Linked DNA regions of Natranaeroarchaeum aerophilus. The main gene of each other region encodes a partner of the protein of the gene in region 5 in a complex. Links are inferred from orthologs where the notes say so. Each region holds a gene or a part of one and is shown on either strand. Other genes may lie near its edges. The genes, in order: AArcSt11_RS14585, tuf, AArcSt11_RS15950, rpl7ae and rpl12p.

The links.
Region 1: rpl12p (region 5) and AArcSt11_RS14585 share a complex: the UniProt entries of both Methanocaldococcus jannaschii proteins name them as parts of the 50S ribosomal subunit. The link is inferred for Natranaeroarchaeum aerophilus from one-to-one orthologs.
Region 2: the proteins of rpl12p (region 5) and tuf are in contact, whole or in part, in a crystal structure (PDB 3WY9), measured with the Pyrococcus horikoshii proteins. The link is inferred for Natranaeroarchaeum aerophilus from one-to-one orthologs. Residues at the interface, in WP_010886059.1 of Pyrococcus horikoshii: Glu96, Glu97, Leu100, Leu103, Ser104, Ala105, Leu106, Phe107, Gly108; in WP_010885563.1 of Pyrococcus horikoshii: Lys125, Glu126, Phe129, Arg132, Thr133, Lys165, Leu166, Thr169, Lys324, Gln326, Leu359, Ala360, Ile369, Glu372, Ile384, Ile422, Ser423, Gln425.
Region 3: rpl12p (region 5) and AArcSt11_RS15950 share a complex: the UniProt entries of both Methanocaldococcus jannaschii proteins name them as parts of the 50S ribosomal subunit. The link is inferred for Natranaeroarchaeum aerophilus from one-to-one orthologs.
Region 4: rpl12p (region 5) and rpl7ae share a complex: the UniProt entries of both Methanocaldococcus jannaschii proteins name them as parts of the 50S ribosomal subunit. The link is inferred for Natranaeroarchaeum aerophilus from one-to-one orthologs.

Annotation. Positions count from the first base shown.
Region 1 is NZ_JAKRVY010000010.1:12,268-15,520, forward strand. The notes cover bases 239-3,139. They hold AArcSt11_RS14585 (50S ribosomal protein L44e), read right to left. Parts: upstream 1,878-3,139; coding sequence 1,599-1,877; downstream 239-1,598. Other genes in these bases: AArcSt11_RS14565 (proteasome assembly chaperone family protein), read right to left, coding at 239-398; AArcSt11_RS14570 (RNA-protein complex protein Nop10), read right to left, coding at 404-586; AArcSt11_RS14575 (translation initiation factor IF-2 subunit alpha), read right to left, coding at 586-1,386; AArcSt11_RS14580 (30S ribosomal protein S27e), read right to left, coding at 1,405-1,593; AArcSt11_RS14590 (HAH_0734 family protein), read left to right, coding at 1,993-2,247. Outside these bases: more of AArcSt11_RS14565, read right to left, coding at 1-238; more of AArcSt11_RS14600, read right to left, coding at 3,140-3,253. UniProt on the Methanocaldococcus jannaschii protein: Binds to the 23S rRNA.
Region 2 is NZ_JAKRVY010000001.1:588,364-591,676, forward strand. The notes cover bases 220-3,180. They hold tuf (translation elongation factor EF-1 subunit alpha), read right to left. Parts: upstream 2,351-3,180; coding sequence 1,088-2,350; downstream 220-1,087. Other genes in these bases: AArcSt11_RS02975 (rhomboid family intramembrane serine protease), read right to left, coding at 220-658; rpsJ (30S ribosomal protein S10), read right to left, coding at 779-1,087; AArcSt11_RS02990 (hypothetical protein), read left to right, coding at 2,587-2,835; AArcSt11_RS02995 (homoserine dehydrogenase), read right to left, coding at 3,092-3,180. In the rest of the region: more of AArcSt11_RS02975, read right to left, coding at 50-219; more of AArcSt11_RS02995, read right to left, coding at 3,181-3,313. UniProt on the Methanocaldococcus jannaschii protein: GTP hydrolase that promotes the GTP-dependent binding of aminoacyl-tRNA to the A-site of ribosomes during protein biosynthesis.
Region 3 is NZ_JAKRVY010000013.1:51,836-55,059, forward strand. What follows is about bases 34-2,905. They hold AArcSt11_RS15950 (eL43 family ribosomal protein), read right to left. Parts: upstream 1,667-2,905; coding sequence 1,400-1,666; downstream 34-1,399. Other genes in these bases: AArcSt11_RS15930 (DUF3194 domain-containing protein), read right to left, coding at 175-417; AArcSt11_RS15935 (prefoldin subunit beta), read right to left, coding at 425-808; AArcSt11_RS15940 (KEOPS complex subunit Pcc1), read right to left, coding at 988-1,251; AArcSt11_RS15945 (DNA-directed RNA polymerase subunit P), read right to left, coding at 1,263-1,397; AArcSt11_RS15955 (hypothetical protein), read right to left, coding at 1,811-2,020. In the rest of the region: AArcSt11_RS15925 (disulfide bond formation protein B), read right to left, coding at 1-17; more of AArcSt11_RS15960, read right to left, coding at 2,906-3,224. UniProt on the Methanocaldococcus jannaschii protein: Binds to the 23S rRNA.
Region 4 is NZ_JAKRVY010000005.1:152,597-155,643, reverse strand. The notes cover bases 272-2,966. They hold rpl7ae (50S ribosomal protein L7Ae), read right to left. Parts: upstream 1,953-2,966; coding sequence 1,590-1,952; downstream 272-1,589. Other genes in these bases: tmcA (tRNA(Met) cytidine acetyltransferase TmcA), read left to right, coding at 2,456-2,966; AArcSt11_RS10585 (30S ribosomal protein S28e), read right to left, coding at 1,273-1,497; AArcSt11_RS10590 (50S ribosomal protein L24e), read right to left, coding at 932-1,270; ndk (nucleoside-diphosphate kinase), read right to left, coding at 468-935; AArcSt11_RS10600 (RNA-guided endonuclease InsQ/TnpB family protein), read left to right, coding at 272-401. In the rest of the region: more of AArcSt11_RS10600, read left to right, coding at 1-271; more of tmcA, read left to right, coding at 2,967-3,047. UniProt on the Methanocaldococcus jannaschii protein: Multifunctional RNA-binding protein that recognizes the K-turn motif in ribosomal RNA, the RNA component of RNase P, box H/ACA, box C/D and box C'/D' sRNAs.
Region 5 is NZ_JAKRVY010000002.1:442,244-445,568, reverse strand. The notes cover bases 90-3,062. They hold rpl12p (50S ribosomal protein P1), read right to left. Parts: upstream 1,767-3,062; coding sequence 1,413-1,766; downstream 90-1,412. Other genes in these bases: AArcSt11_RS06710 (50S ribosomal protein L1), read right to left, coding at 2,821-3,062; AArcSt11_RS06715 (50S ribosomal protein L10), read right to left, coding at 1,773-2,819; AArcSt11_RS06725 (bifunctional methylenetetrahydrofolate dehydrogenase/methenyltetrahydrofolate cyclohydrolase), read right to left, coding at 149-1,042; AArcSt11_RS06730 (hypothetical protein), read left to right, coding at 90-130. Also shown: more of AArcSt11_RS06730, read left to right, coding at 1-89; more of AArcSt11_RS06710, read right to left, coding at 3,063-3,325. UniProt on the Methanocaldococcus jannaschii protein: Forms part of the ribosomal stalk, playing a central role in the interaction of the ribosome with GTP-bound translation factors.

The DNA.
Region 1 (3,253 bases), on a different replicon or contig from region 5:
TCGTACTCCTCGATCAGTTCGCCGGTCGGAACACCACCGAGTGCGTACACCTCGCTCACGCCGAACTCCTCGGCGATGTCGAGGAACGTGTCAGTGAGTTCGTAGTGGCCCTCGTTGCTCTGTGCCTGATGATCGCCCGAGAGGACGAGGAGATCACGACCCTCCGTCTCGACGGCGTGAAACTCCGCACAGGTGAGCTCTGCGACCCCATCATCACCGACCTCGACCTGTGGCGGGAACTGATCCGAATAGACGCGCCGGACCAGCGTCCCGTCAAGCTCGTCGAGCAGATGCTCGGCCGCGAGCTTCCCGACGTGACCGACCCCCGGAAGCCCCTCGATGAGTACCGGATCCTGTAGCTCGGCGCTCTCGACACGCTCGACATCGACTTCGTTCATACCGCTTACTCGCGGGCGCGTCGCTTAAGTGCGCGTCGGTACTCGCCGTGCGGATCCTCCGGGTTAAAGGGCGCGGGTGCGCTGTTTACCGCGCCGGCCCCGCATTCGGGACAGTTCGAAGAAAGGGTGTACACCGGGCGTTCGTGGGCCTCGCGCCACGCCGAACAGATCCGGATGTCCGATTTCATTACTCGTCGTCGGTGCGGCGTTCGCGATGGAACTCGCCGGTGCCGCCGATCCCCTCGATTGCTTCGATACCGCGGTCGGCACTCGTTTCGAGTTCGCTCTCGGCGGTCTTGTAGTTCGGTGCCTGCACCTTGATGCGGTACTCGGGCGAGCCGACGTAGGTCACTTCGAGGTCGACTTCGTCGGGCACCTCACCGTTTCCTTCGGCGGCTTTCAGCGCCTCTTTGATCGAGTCGACGCCGGTCGGGGTCGGACATTCGAGGTCGACGTAGCCGGTGACGTTGACGTAGGGCACCGAGACGTTCTCGCGAGCCGTCTCGACGAGCGCGTCAAGGTCGTCGTCGTCGAGATCGGTTCCTTCGAGCGCCTCGTGACCGTGGATGGCGGCCTCCTCGAAGCCGTCGTAGAGGCTGCCGAACTCCGCGAGGATCCCGTTGGCGACGCGAGTGTAGGTCTCGTCGTCGACGTCCTCGCCGAAGGCGAGCAGCATCCAGTTATCCGCTTTTTGCTCGTTTTTCCACTCCTGAATCTTCTCGGAGCGCTGGTGGTCGTTGACGTCCTTGATCGAGAGGTCGATCTGCTGGGCATCCTCGTCGACATCAAGGACCTTGCAGACGACCGTCTGTCCCTCGCGGACGTGATCGCGGACGTTCTTGATCCAGCCGGAGGCGACCTCGCTGACGTGTGTCAGGCCGCGTTTGTCGTCGTACTCCTTGAGATCGACGAAGACGCCGAAGTCCTCGATCTCGTCGACCTCGCCGACGACGAGCTCGCCGGACTCTGGCCAGCCGCTAAATTTCATCGTCGATCACCTCGACGCTCACTGCGCCTCGGCAGTACGGTTCTCGACGACGTCGAGGACCTCGCCCTCGAACTCCGCCTTTCCACCGGTGGGCGTGGCGAGCGTGACGCCACAGACCGCACACGAGACCTCCGTGGAGGCCTTGCCGAAGACGACCTGTTCGTTCTCGCAATCCGGACACTTGACTTTGTAGAAATTTCCTGCCATCGTAATCACTCCTGGAACGTCAGGCGACCGGCACGCCAGCCCGGACGGAGGTGGGCTTTGCCGCACTCGCCACAGCGGTATTTGAGGTCTGTCTTCTTGGTGGGCTTGTCGCCACCGGGCACCTTCGAGAACTTGCCGTCGTTCCCGATTCCTTTGTTACGCTTTTCCTGTCGGTCGATCCACTTCATGCCGGTCTGGCGACCGGTACGAACCTTCTCGACTTCGTGTTCGTAGTGCTCGTTGCAGTGCGGGCAGTACGTGTTAAATCGGCGTGGCATTTCCATAGATATCGGCCTCTTGGAGTTTCGTTATCCGCGGGCGCTTAAAACCCGTTTGGTTCGGGACGGCTCACCGCTCGGTCTCGAAGCGCTTAATTGACGGTCGTACGAACGGTTCCGTATGAAGCGTCTCATCATTCGCGGGGATCCCGGGATCCGTCGCAACGCCGTCATCGAGCACGATGGCGAGGAACTGACGCTGTTCCAGATCAACCGCAACGGTGACTGGCACGGCCCCGACGAGGTCCAGCTGTGGTGTGTCGCCGGAACCGAAGACGAGCGCGAGAGCTACGACAAACGCGAGTACATCCCACACTTCCTCGACGTCGACAGACTCGACGCCGGTGAGGTCACCGTCATCGAGCGAGCGGGATAGTTCGGCGTCGAAAATTCGAGCCGGTCTAGTCGCTCTGATGGACCGGGCGATCCGCGAGTCCCTTGAGCAGGTACTCCGCCGAAGCGAGGTTCGTCGCCAGGGCCGTGTCGTGAACGTCACAGATCCGTAGCAGCGCTGAGATGTCCGGTTCGTGGGCCTGCGCGCGTAACGGGTCACGCAGGAAGACGATCCCGTCGAGGATACCCTCGGCGACCTCCGCACCGATCATCATGTCCCCGCCGAGCGGTCCGGACTCCTTACGCTCGACATCAAGGTCAGTTTCTTCCATCAATCGCTTGCCGGTCGTCCCTGTCGCGAGGAGGTCGTACTGCTCCAGCAGTTCCTCGTGTTCCTGTGCGAGGTCGATCATATCTGGTTTCTTATCATCGTGTGCGATCAGCGCTACACGTGTCATACACCTACCTCTCACGGGGAGGGGGTTAGTCGTTTTGCTCGGCAGCCGACGCCGCAGGGAGACGAACGATAACGAGACTCCCTGTTTCGGGCCGCTCGGTATACTGGACTGACCCGCCGAACTCGTCGACGATCCACTGTGTCAGTATCAGCCCGATTCCCTTGCCGTGCCGAAGCTGTGTTGGTGCATCCCGGACTTCCTCGTTGATCATCGACCACTCGTCTTCGGGGATACCAGGACCGGTGTCGGCGATCTCGATCCGCGCAGTATCACCACGGCCGGACACACGAACGTCAACGTGTGGCTGATCGCCCGTGGTATGCTCGATTCCGTTCTCGATTAGCTGTTCGAGGACAATTCCGAGTCGCTCGTCACACTCGGCGACGACCGACTCCTCGATCGCTACGGTCACCGTAGCCGCCGGGTACTCACGCCGGAGCGATCGTGACACCGTTTTCACCACCGGTTCGACATCCAGGGTAGCAGTATCTCTGACCGGGGCGAGAATCAGGTCGACCATCTCCTTTGCTTTTTCACTGGTCGATAGCAGATTATCCGCCGCAGCGTCGATCTGTCCGGCATACTCGATCA
Region 2 (3,313 bases), on a different replicon or contig from region 5:
ATCTACCGCTGATCTACGAGCCCGTACACCTGTTTGTACTCGGAGAAGCCTATTTCAGGCTTGCGTTTCGGGGCGGTCGAAGCAGGTTCAGCTGTCCGGCGACGAGCCCGAGCAGGAAGCCGAAAAAGTGGGCAGCCAGAGCGACGCCGGGAGCGGCGGTGACGAGCGTCACGACCACGGCAAGGAGGACAAAGAGCACGAGCATCGCGCGACCGGAGAGATCGATCCGGTCGAACAGCCGACCGGAGAGTCGGTTGCCGGTGACGACGTAGCCGATCAGCGCGAAGACGGCTCCGCTGGCACCGAGCAGTGCGGCGTCGACCCCGAAAAGGGATGCAATACCGATCTGAAAGACCCCGGCGGCAACGCCGGTCGTGAGGAAGAACGCGTGAAAACGTGCCCTCGTGGTGTGGCGTTCGAGCAGGAACCCAACGACGGCTAGCGCGATTGCGTTCGCGAGGAGGTGGTCGAGCCCGCTGTGGGCGTAGACGCTCGTGACGAGCGCCCAGGGGTCGGCCAGTACTGGGGCCTGGAGCGTAAAGAGCACGAATGCAAGCGGCTGGCTGACGAGCGCGACCAGCTGCTGGAGTACGAACACTACCGCGATAACGAGCAGGATCTCCAGCGTTGGGCTACGAGCGTCAGCGGACCCATCCATACCGCTCCGTAGGGTGGCGAGGCACAAAAGCATACGACTCCCGTAACTATCGCTGGCCGTTCGTCATAAATCGAAGAAAGTGCACGCGAGTGTGCGAGCGGACGTCCCGAGTCTCAATTATCAGTCTTCGAGAACGATCTCGATGCTGACGTCGTTGGGGACCTGAATCCGCATGAGCTGACGGAGCGCACGCTCGTCGGCGTCCAGATCGATCAGGCGCTTGTGGACGCGCATCTCCCAGTGCTCCCACGTCGCAGTCCCTTCACCGTCAGGGGACTTGCGGGTGGGGATCTCCAGCGTCTTGGTCGGGAGCGGGATCGGCCCCGACAGCGCAACGCCAGTTTTGTCCGCGATGTCGCGGACGTCCGCGGTGATGTCGTCGAGATCCTCGGGGTTGGTTCCCGCGAGGCGGACACGTGCTTGCTGCATTTATTTCTCGTCGACGCTCAGGACCTTGCCAGCGGCGATAGTCTGACCCATGTCTCGGATCGCGAAGGAGCCGAGTTCGGGAATCTCGCTGCTGGGTTCGATCGAGAGCGGTTTTTGCGGTCGGATCGTGACGACCGCGGCGTCGCCGGACTGGATGAAGTCCGGGTTCTCCTCGGCGACTTCGCCCGAGGACGGGTCCATCTTCTTGTCGATGGACTCGATGGTACACGCGACCTGAGCGGTGTGGGCGTGGAAGACCGGGGTGTAGCCCGCGGTGATCACGCTGGGGTGCTGCATGACGACGACCTGAGCCTGGAACGTCTCGGCGACGCTTGGCGGGTCGTCGGCGGGGCCACAGACGTCGCCACGGCGGATGTCGTCCTTGCCGATGCCGCGGACGTTGAATCCGACGTTGTCACCGGGTTCTGCCTTGGGCACCTCTTCGTGGTGCATCTCGATCGTCTTCACTTCGCCGCCCACGTCGCTGGGCTGGAAGGAGACGTTGTCCCCGATGTTCATGACACCGGTCTCGATACGTCCAACGGGGACAGTACCGATACCGGAGATGGTGTAGACGTCCTGGATCGGGAGTCGGAGCGGCGCGTCCGTCGGCGGTTCCGGAGCCGGAAGGTTGTTGAGCGCTTCCAGCAGGATCTCGCCGTCGTACCAGTCGGTGTTCTCGGACTCCTCGGCGATGTTGTCGCCCTCGAAGGCGGAGATCGGGATGAACTCCGCGTCGTCGGTGTTGAACTGGACCTGCTTGAGCAGGTCGGTGACCTCGGAGACGACCTCCTTGTAGGAGGACTCCTTGTAATCGACGAGGTCCATCTTGTTGATGCCGACGATCAGCTCGTCGATACCAAGCGTACGGGCCAGGAAGACGTGCTCCTGGGTCTGGGGTGCGACACCGTCGTCTGCCGCGACGACGAGAACCGCGTTGTCGGCCTGACTCGCGCCCGTGATCATGTTCTTCACGAAGTCACGGTGGCCGGGACAGTCGACGATGGTGAAGTCGTAGGCGTCCGTGCTGAACTCCTGGTGGGCGATGTCGATGGTGACACCACGCTCTCGCTCCTCGGCGAGGTTGTCCATGACGTAGGCGAACTCGAAGCCACCCTTGCCTTTCTCTTCTGCTTCTTCTTTGTGCTGTTCGATGACGTGCTCTGGTACGCTGCCTGTCTCGTACAGGAGGCGTCCCACGAGCGTGCTCTTCCCGTGGTCAACGTGGCCGATAATGGCCAGGTTCTGGTGTTGGTCGCTCATTGTTGTGTCTCACGCGCAGAGGCGCTATATCGGATCCTTTCGCCTGTAGCAGTTAAAACGATTTCGATACCGTGCGTTGCCCATGCCGAAGCCCTCTTGCGGTTTGTGTACCGTTGCCACGACTGGTGGGAGGAAGACGGACGGATCGGCGTCGTTCGTTGGGACGTTCAACCGGATTCTACTTGAGTCAGAGCAATGAATATAACTATCACTCACCGGTTCCGATTCCCGTCCGAATGGCATCTCCCGTGCGAACCATCCTGTTCGACCTCGACGAGACGCTCTGCGAGCGACCACCGTCCGAAGATCCAATCCTTGGCCGGGCGTTCCGGATCGCAGGCGTCGATCCACTGTTTGATCGGGCGGACTATCACCGCGTCGCCCAGTCTATCGGTGGCACCGACAGCGACGTCGATCGCCGCGTCGAGAGCTTCGAACGGCTGGCGCGCGCTGTCGAGCCTTCATGGCGAGACAGCAGTGCGTGAGGGATGAGTGAGGGAACGTAGTGACCGAACGAATCGGTTGGGGAGGGCTGGGGTGCTGTCCGGGTGGGAATGAAAAGGGCCGCCACGGTCGGCCCGGTGAAGCGACGTAAGGACCGCAGCCGACGGCGAGGACCGCAACGAGCTGCAACCGGTCGAGCGTGGCGGGGGTTTTCAGGGAAGTCCCAAGTACTCGGCACTGCTCTCCGGAGAATACAACTACGGCCCGAACAAAAACGACAAAGACCGATCGCGATTCCTATTCGAGCGGTGGCAGTCGTCCGACGTCCGCGAGCACGGCTGTTGCCGTCTCGGGACCGCCCGCACCGCGACCGCTTACGTTCAGTTCCCCTGCGTTCTCGGTCTCAAACTGGATGATGTTCCGGGTCCCCGTCACGGCAAGGACGCCGTTCTGTGGAACGAGCTTTGGTGCGACCTGAACCCCGTCGGGTGTCGCCTCGCCGATCAGGCGGATCGTCCG
Region 3 (3,224 bases), on a different replicon or contig from region 5:
ACTGCCGGACGACTCATTACCCGAGTTGACGGCCGACACCTCGAAAAAGCTTCTGACAGGGCGCTATCTGATACTCTGACACTGGACTACTTCTGACAGGATGCCAGCTGATACGCGAAACTGGTCACTTGTGATGTCGTGTTACAGGTAAAAAGTGGTGGGCGCGTCAGCGCGTTACGACGCGTCCTCGAACAGGTCGTCGACAGCGGACTGGGCCGCAAGTGCGGCGTCGTCGGCGACCACCTGCTCGTCCTCGTCGGCCTCGGGTGCGTTGAGGTAGACGTCGACATCGAGCACGCCGTCCTCGAAGGTGACCGTCACGTCGACATCCTCGACGTTCGAGTTCTTTACTCGTGAGAGGATCAACCCCTCAGCGGCCTCGGCGGCCGTCTGAACCACTTCCTCGTCGTCTGGCATCGTCTCCTTATGCGCCGCCGGGGCCGCCCATCGGCGCGCCGCCGGGGCCGCCGCCGAGCAGCTCTTCGAGCTCGCCCTGCAGGTCCTCGAACTGCTCCTGAACGCGCTCTTCCTGTTTGGTCAGCGTCTCGACACGGATTTCGAGGCTGTCGACCTTCTCGTCGAGGTCGTCGTTCGCTGTCTCGTAGTCCGTCTCGACGAGCAGTTCGCCGACCTCTCGGTACATGACGGTGTCCTCGTCGATGTCTTCGAGCTCGTCGAGCGCCGTCTCGGCTTCGTTGAGCTGCGTTTCGGCCTCGTTCTTCTGGGCCGCGACCTGCTGTGCGGTCTCCTGAAGGTCCTGAAGCTGTTCGAGTTTCTCCTGTGCTTCCGGCGGTAGGTTGCCTTGCATACTTCTCAGGTGGAGGTCCGGACGGAAAAACCCCGTCATTATAGTTGCGACCCAGCATCGTGGGTCGTCCTGTGTCCTCCGATAGCCGACAGGGACAGTACGTATCCGCAGATCGTATCCGTTGATCGGCCGTAGTCAGCGAGATTCCCTGCCGTAGTCAGCGAGATTCCCTGCCGCAGTCAGCGACATGCCCGGCCGCAGTCAGCGACGGACTCGGCCACGTCGACCAGCGTTAACCAGGTGTTCGAGGCCGCACGGAGTGCAACCAGATCAGTCGCTTCAACGGTAACCTCTATTGTTGATTCCGAGCGAGAGAGGGAGACCTGCGAGCGCTCGTCATCAATATCACCGACCTCTGGACGGACGCTCCGCTCGATTATCCGTGCAACAGTAGCCGAGTCGTACGCAAACGTGTAGGTCGCTCCGTGTACGAACGCGTCCATACGGAGGCGGTCTACTCGACGCTGACTTCCTTTACGTCCCGGCTCCGTTCTTTGAGAAGTACACGGTGCCCGCAGTAGGGACAGCGGACGCCCCCGTACTCGTCGAGTTCGACGTCACGCTTGCAGCGCGAGCACTTGTACGACATCGTTACTCGTCCTCGGAGAGTGCGGCGCGGATCGATCGTTTGACGCTACGTCCGGCGGGGGTGTCCGGTCGGTACGCCCCACCAGCGAACTTCTCGCCGGTCTCCTCGTTGATCCAGATCCCGGTTCCGACGCGTTTGACGTCGTCACCGTCGACGGTTGCGTTCTGCATGTCACTCTCGATCTCGGAGACGCGTTTCCGTGCGACGCGACCGTAGCGAGCACCGAAGCGGCCCGAACTCCCGGTCTGTCGTCGTTTGCCTTCGGCCATAGTACCGATTAATAATTCGAGCGACCTGATAAACCCTTTGAGTTGGTCCGGTACGGAGTCTATCGAAGGTATCCGTGCGGGGGGCTGGTCGTTCGGCGTCTCATCGTGAAGTGTGTTCGTAATCTGCGTTTTGCGGGACGGCAATCAGTAGTGTTCAACGGGTGGTTGGATGAACACTTCGTGGCACACGACCAGCACGGCAGCCAACAGTCCGGCGAGTATCAGCGGGAGCTCTGGAAGTCCCACGTGGATTCCGAGTACCGCCGTGAACAGTGAAGCAACGTACTGAACGACGACACCACTGACCGCCAGAACTGGCAGGAAAGCGAGTACGATATCGTGTCGTGAGGTCATCGTTCTAATTATATGTAATTACCACGTGGCACGTAAACGTCGGGGGGTGCTTTCGAGGGAAACAGAGTCTCCCCACCATGTCGAGTGTTCGCACTTCGACGGGGGTGTCGGTGAATGGGACCCTCCCACCCCACTGTGTCCAGTGTTCCACCGGTGAGGTGGGTGGGGGTAGCTTGTGCCAGCTATCTTCTTACAGCGAGAGAATCCCGCCGTTCACGGCGAGGAGGATGTCACCCAGAAGACGACGCAAGTGAGCATACTTTGCAATGTATCAACACCCCACCCCACTCTGTCGAGTGTTCTCGGAGAATCTAGTGGGGGAGTCTACTGAGGGTGTTTCCATGCGACAGAGAAGCGTGATCACGGAGCGTGACGCAACACGTCGGGCGGAAGATCGACCGTCTCCAGATCTTCGATGACGTCAAGCACCATGTCGACGGCGACGTCGAGATCGTATACGTAGTACTTGCCACCAGCGCGTCCCTCGTTGCGAGTATTTCGGGAGAGAATCCCCTGCATCGCAAGATCCGAGAGGTGGTCGTGCATCCGCCGACGGACGAGTGGGTTCGTCCCCACGTATTCCGCAGCCGAGCGGTATCGCGGATAGATCTCGCGGACACGTGCAGGTGTCTCCTCTTCAAGGGCGAGACTCAACACGGCGACCAGCGACAGATGGCCGTGCTGGGTAAGATCAACCATTCCCTGTTTGATTCGCCCCCGTTCGAGCGCACGCTGTGCTTCCCTGACGTGTTTCTCTTCGACGCCTTCGACGTCCTGTGATCGGGCAAGATCGCCCGCCTTGTACAGCAGGTCGAGGGCCTGTCGGGCGCTTCCGGTGTCCTGCGCCGCGAGGGCAGCACAGAGCGGTAGGACACCATCGGCGAGGACGTCCTCGTGGAGCGCGTTCTGTGCACGCTGCTGAAGGATCGATTCGAGTTCGTTTGCGACGTACGGCGAGAAGTGGATCTCCTCCTCACAGAGCGTGTCCTTTACTTTGGGCGACAATCCGCTGCGGAAGCTAAAGTCGTTGCTGATGCCGATGATTCCGGGTTTTCCCTGCGAGAGGTAGCCGTTCGCTCGAGCACGTGGAAGTTCGTACAGCAGGTCGTCGTCGTCGCCAATGTGATCGATCTCGTCCAGTACGATCAGCACGGTTTCCCCGAGCGAGTCCAGTTCGTCGTACAGCATGTCGAAGATCGTCTGC
Region 4 (3,047 bases), on a different replicon or contig from region 5:
AGGACGATGAAACCGAGGAGTCGAAGAACTGGGGTAAGCACGGGAACCTCGATCTCCACTCGTGGGCGTTCGACCGCTTCACCGAGCTGCTCACCTACAAAGCCGAGATGGAAGGCATCACGGTTAAGCAGGTGTCTGAGCGTGACACGTCGAAGTCGTGTTCGTGTTGCGGTCGCAAGCGGGATGCAAATCGTGTCGAGCGGGGACTGTACGTCTGTGACGAGTGCGGAACGACGGCGAACGCAGACGTGAACGGAGCCGAGAACATTCGGCAGAAAGTATCTCCGAGTTCACCGAATCTGTCGGTGAATAGGAGTAACGGCTGGTTGGCACAGCCATCGACGTTCCTATTTGACAAGGAAACTGGCGCATTCACGCCTCAAGAACAGGTCACGTCGTAAACCACAATATCCCAACCCAGCGGTGCGGAGCCGTGGGAATCCTCGCGCTTCAGCGCGGGGAGGATGTCAATCGTAGAGCCAGGTCGACTCGTGGAAGTCGTATTCGACGAGTTCGTCGTCGTCGAAGAACAGCGCGATCTCGCGTTCGTTGGCACCCTCGTCCTCGTGGTCGGCCGCGTGGACGACGTTGCGCCCGAGGTCGACGGCGTAGTCGCCGCGGATCGTTCCGGGCGCGGCCTCGGCAGGATCAGTCGCACCGATCATCTGCCGGACCTGTCGCGTCGCGTCCTCGCCCTCCCAGACCATCGGGACGACGGGACCGGACGTGATGAACTCGACGAGGTCGTCGAAAAAGGGCTTGTCCTCGTGCTCGCCGTAGTGGTCTTCGGCCTGCTTCTGGGAGAGTCGAGTGACTTTCGCACCCACGAGCTTCAGGCCACGATCCTCGAACCGGCCGATAATTTCGCCGACGAGTCCCCGCTGGAACGCGTCAGGTTTGACCATTACGAACGTTCGCTCGCGCTGTTCGCTCATTGTTCGTCCTCGTCAGCTTCGGCGTCTTCCTCGGCCTCGACATCTTCCTCAGCTTCGGCGTCTTCGTCGGACTCAACGTCTTCCTCGACTTCTTCGGCCTCGTCAGCCTCGGCGTCTTCCTCAGCCTCGACATCTTCCTCGGCGTCCTCCTTGTCGGCCCAGTTACCGCCTTCTCTGGTCCATTCGAGGTCGCGCGGTTCGCGTCCGAGGAAGTAGTTTTTCTCGCACTTCGAGTCGGCGAAGTGGAGCACGGTACCGTCGGTACGGACGTACATGATACCCGTACCGGGCTCGATCTCTTTACCGCTGTAATCACACGTTCGGTGCTGCACCATTGTTACTGACCTCCGATCGAATCGGCTTCGCGGGCAGTTTCACGGAGCTGAAGGACGTCGCCCTCTCGGACGGGGCCGAGAACGTTCCGGGTGATGATCCGGCCCTGGTTTTCGCCCTCCCGGATGCGGCATTTGACCTGCATGGCCTCGCCGTGCATCCCGGTCTTTCCCACGATCTCGATGACTTCTGCGGGCGTGGATCCGCTTTCAGACTCTTCTGCGCTCATGCGAGCCACCCCGCGTGGCGAGCATTAGTAGGGAAGTCACAGCCCGCGATGCGAAGCGAGCCGGAATGTCTTCTCGTACTCATGGGAGATCTCTACTGAAGGTCCTCGACCTTGGTTGCGATCTCGTCGACATCGTCGGACGCCTCGCCAGCGTCGACGATCGCCGCGGCGGCGCTCCCGACTTCGAGACCGGCCGCGTGGCCGACGTCGTCCTGCGTCTCGATGAAGATGACCGGGATGCCCTTCTCGTCTGCGAGCTCGGGAAGATGCATCACGATCTCTTCGGGCTGGACGTCCTCGGCGACGAAGACGAGATCGGCGTTGCCACGCTCGATCGCTTTGGTGGTTTCGTTTGTTCCTTTCTTTACAGCTCCGGTGTCTCGTGCGACTTCCAGGGCCTCGACGGCGTCGTCCTGGAGGTCGGCTGGTACGTCGAAATCTACGTATACTGGCATTGTTAGTCACCTCCCGCACGTGGGCTCGCGCTCCCCTGCTGTCCGGGCCGCCCTGTTTGGGCACCCGGTCCGATCACCCGACGGCGACCGGCGAAAGTCCTGTATAGCTAGGAGCATCATCAACCCCGCGCAGGCTGTACACATCCGTTGCACACCACTCCATAAAAGCGCTTTCAAACGTCTGAGGGTGTGGTGAGCCCTCACAGGGAGTGTTCCGATTCGACGCGGTTCCGGATCGTCTGTATCGTGTCTTCGAACTCCCACACGAATCGCGACGTGTAGTAGACGCGCTCCGATGGGGTTCGTCGAAAGTATCGTGATACACATTGTGAGCGCGTAGCCGCGCCCTCAGATGCGGATGGATAGTAACATCCGGTCGCCTGCAAGGAGACACTCTGTTTATCAGGACCCGCTTTTTCGACGGTCTCACAATTCCATGGGGCGGCCGATCGCTCGAACTACTGGGAACGAACTCCTATGTACGTCCCGAAGTGAGGGATCCTATGGACGTGGGAGCGGTCGCGAGTGCATTGCGACGCGAGGCGACGGAGACGAACGAGCGCCGGCTGCTGGTGCTCTCCGGGGAGCAGTCCGCCTGTCACGACGCCGCGGCGAGTGCGCTTGACGCAGCCGGGATACACCGTAGCGAAACGACGCTCGTCGGCTCCGCTGATGCGCTGGGCTGTGAACGCGTTGCCCACCGGAACGCCGACGAACTGCTCGGCCGGACCCGCGAGGCGATCGTCTTCGACGCCCACGACGGACTGCCGCCGAACGCGCTCGGCCGAATCGTGGGCGCGGTCGATGGTGGCGGGCTTCTCGTGCTCTGTACGCCGCCGCTCGAGGACTGGCCGACCCAACCGGATCCGTTCGACGAGGCTCTTGCTGTCCCGCCCTTTAGCGCCGACGACGTCACGGGGAACTTCCGCCAGCGGTTCGTCGAGCGATCCCATTCTCACCGCGGCATCGCCATCCTTGACGTCGACACTGGGCATGTGGAGTGCGACGGGTTGACTGACACGGCTCCACGGCTCGTCGACTCACGGGAGCGAACCACTCCGCGTGGAGACGTCTTCCCCGACGGTGCCTACGATG
Region 5 (3,325 bases):
GCTAACCGTCGACGCCGCAGTTACTGGTCTCGGAATCGGGATTGCAGCAGTCGTTTCGAGTGCAATGATTGTCGCCGTGGTACTCCTAATACTCGTCATCGCGGACAGATGGTCGACGAGAACGGCGTAAGTCAGCAGTAGCGGAGTATTAGGGTAACTCGACGTCGACGCCCTCCGAGAGACCTGCCGCCTTGGTCGTGTTGTACAGCAACATCGCGATCGTCATCGGGCCGACGCCGCCCGGAACCGGAGTAATCGCGCTCGCTTTCCCCTTCGCGCTCTCGAACTCGACGTCGCCGACGAGCTCGTAGCCTTTCTCGGTATCCGCATCCACGCGGTTGACACCAACGTCGATGACGACCGTTCCCTCCGAAAGCATCTCGCCGTCGACGAGTTCGGGGACGCCACAGGCGGCGACGACGATGTCGGCCTCGCGGGTCTTCGCCGCCAGATCGTCGGTCCGGGAGTGACAGACCGTCACCGTGGCGTTGCCGCCATCGGTCTTCTGGATCAGCAGGTTGGCGAGTGGCTTTCCGACGATGTTCGAGCGCCCGACGATCACGACGTCTTTCCCTTCCGGATCGACGTCCGCGGATTCGAGCAGCTTCTGGACGCCGTGGGGCGTGCAGGGCTTGAATCGCGGGTAGCCAGCGACGAGTTTGCCGACGTTCTCGGGATGGAAGCCGTCGACGTCCTTGGCGGGGTCGATCCGGTTGATCACTTCGCGCTCGTCGACGTGGTCGGCCACCGGCATCTGGACGAGGATGCCGTGGACCTCGGGATCGTCGTTCAGTTCGTCAATAGTGTCGTACAGCTCCTGGGCCGGCGCGTCGGCCTCGATTTCGACGTGGATGCCGTTGATGCCGACCTCCTCACAGGCGCGCTGTTTCATCGAGACGTAGGTGTCGCTCGCGCCGTCGTCGCTCATGAGCACGGTCGCCAGCCCCGGCGTGACGTCCGCGTCGGCGAGCGCGTCGATGCTCTCGGATAGCTCGGCCCGTATCTCGTCGGCCACCGCGTTTCCGTCGATGATCTCCGTCATTATCTGTACGACCGCCCGCGGCGGCCTTCAATCCCCCGGATTCGTGCGTATCTCGTGGCTGTCCGAACCAACTATATACAAGATTGTGAGCATATTCGAAGGGCGGTCAGATCAGTCCCAGGAGATCGAGCAACTTGTCTAGGGCCCAGCCGAGTCGGCTATCCCGCTGTTCCTGTGAGTCTCGCTCTTCGCCCTCCTGCTCCGGCTCGGGGTCGGTCATCGTTCGACTAGTCAGTTCCCGTACAGAAAACTGAATCTATGGGTGTCAGATGTCAGAGTGTATCGGCGGCGCGAGTGATCCGGGTATAGCCCGATAGAGCCGGGGCTACGAACCGTGACGTCAAAAAATGGAGTCGGTTTGGCGACGGATTTAACCGAACAGCTCGCCGAGGCCCTCGCCGTCGGCGTCGTCGTCCTCGTCGTCGTCATCGTCGGTCGTGTCCGGAAGGTCTTCTTCGCCTTCCTCGGCCTCGTCGGCCTCATCGTCGGCTGCCTCGTCGGCGGCTCCCGCCGCGGCACCGCCTGCCGCTGCGCCCCCGGCGGGGACGGCTGCGGCATCGGCGACTGCCTCGTCGATGTCGACGTCTTCGAGCGCGGCGACAAGCGCCTTGACTCGGGATTCCTCCACATCGACGCCAGCGGCCTCGAGGACGCCGGTAAGGTTGTCTTCGTTGATCTCTTCGCCCGTCTCGTTCAGGATGAGTGCTGCGTAAACGTATTCCATTGTTGGTTACCCAAACATATCGCCGAGACCGGCCGCAGCATCGTCGTCGCCGTCGTCGTCATCGTCGTCGGCGGCATCTTCGTCTGCGTCCTCGGTCTCGTCCGCGGTTTCTTCGTCGTCCGATTCCTCAGTCTCCTCCTCGGCTGGGGCAGGCGCTTCGACGTCCTGCAGTTCCTCGGGGAGCGCTTCCGTGTCGTCGATCTGCGCGGCGAGCGCACGGACCTGCCCGTCGGCCTTGCTCACGAGATCGCCAGCGAGGTCGGGGCTCTCGATCGACGCCTGAATACCCAGACTCTTTGCCTCGCCAGTCGCCTTCGCGATGAGCGTCGGCGCAGTGGTCGAGGTGGGGTACTCGGCGTTGAGTGCGAGGTTCCGTGCACGAGCGGCAGCCGTCTCGACGTCCGCGCGGTACTGCTCGACGTCGATGTCGAGGTCTTCCGGCGCGAACATGACGCCCTCGGAGAACACCGAGCGCAGGTCGAGTCCGACTTCCTTGGGTTCGATACCCAGCTCGTTGAGGACGTTCGAAAGGTCCGCGGAGACTTCCTCTCCGGCTTCGAGCACTGTGGAGTCCTCGGTGACCTTGATCGAACCGTCCTGGATTCGTGCCGACGCGCCGACCGTCTGCAGGTCGCCGACGAACGGCCCCGGATCGACACCGGTGTCACCCTCGGGGATGACGATATCGTTCGGCGCGATCTCGCCAGCACCGATCGGTGCGGGCGTCTTCGACTCTTCGAGTTGCTGGTACAGCCCGAACGGGTTGTCGTTGGTCCCGATCAGGCCGACCTGCCCCTCGATGTGGTCGGTCAGCTCCTCGATGCCGTCGCCGACCTCGTCGAGCGCTCGCGCGAGCAGCGTGTTCCGGCTGACGCGCAGTTCGGCGCTCCCGTGCAGGTCACGACGCATGTCCTGAAGCTGTCGCGAGGGGATCCCCGCGATGTTGACGACGCCGACGCTGTCGTAGCTCTCGATGACCTCGACGAGCGCGTCGACTTCTACCTGTTTCCACTCGGGTAGGTTCTCGGTTTTTCGTTCTGCTTCGGCGCTCATATCAGGCCACCTCGACGGACGGACCCATCGTCGTCTTCACGTAGACGGAGTCCAGGTTGAGCGGGCCTTTCTCGAGATCCGCGTGGAGACGGCGGAGGATCACGTCGATGTTGTCGGCGATCTCCTCTGCGCCCATGTCCTCGGCACCGACGCGCGTGTGGAACGTGCGTCGGTCACCGCTACGGATCTGCACCGTGTTTTTCATCCGGTTGACGACTTCGACGACGTCGTCGTCTGGCGACAGCGGCTCGGGCATCTTACCGCGAGGCCCGAGAATCGTACCGAGATAGCGACCGACGTCCTGCATCCTGGATTCCTCCGCGATGAAGAAGTCGGTCTCCTCGGCGAGATCCTTCGCCGCGTCGTCGTCGTCTCCCAGATCGGCGAGGTCGTCACCATCCAGTACGTCGTCGGCGACGTCCTCTGCTCGAAGGCCCGTTTCGCCCTCGGCGATTACAACGATCCGCGTCTCCTGGCCAGTTCCGCTGGGCAGGACCACGGACTCG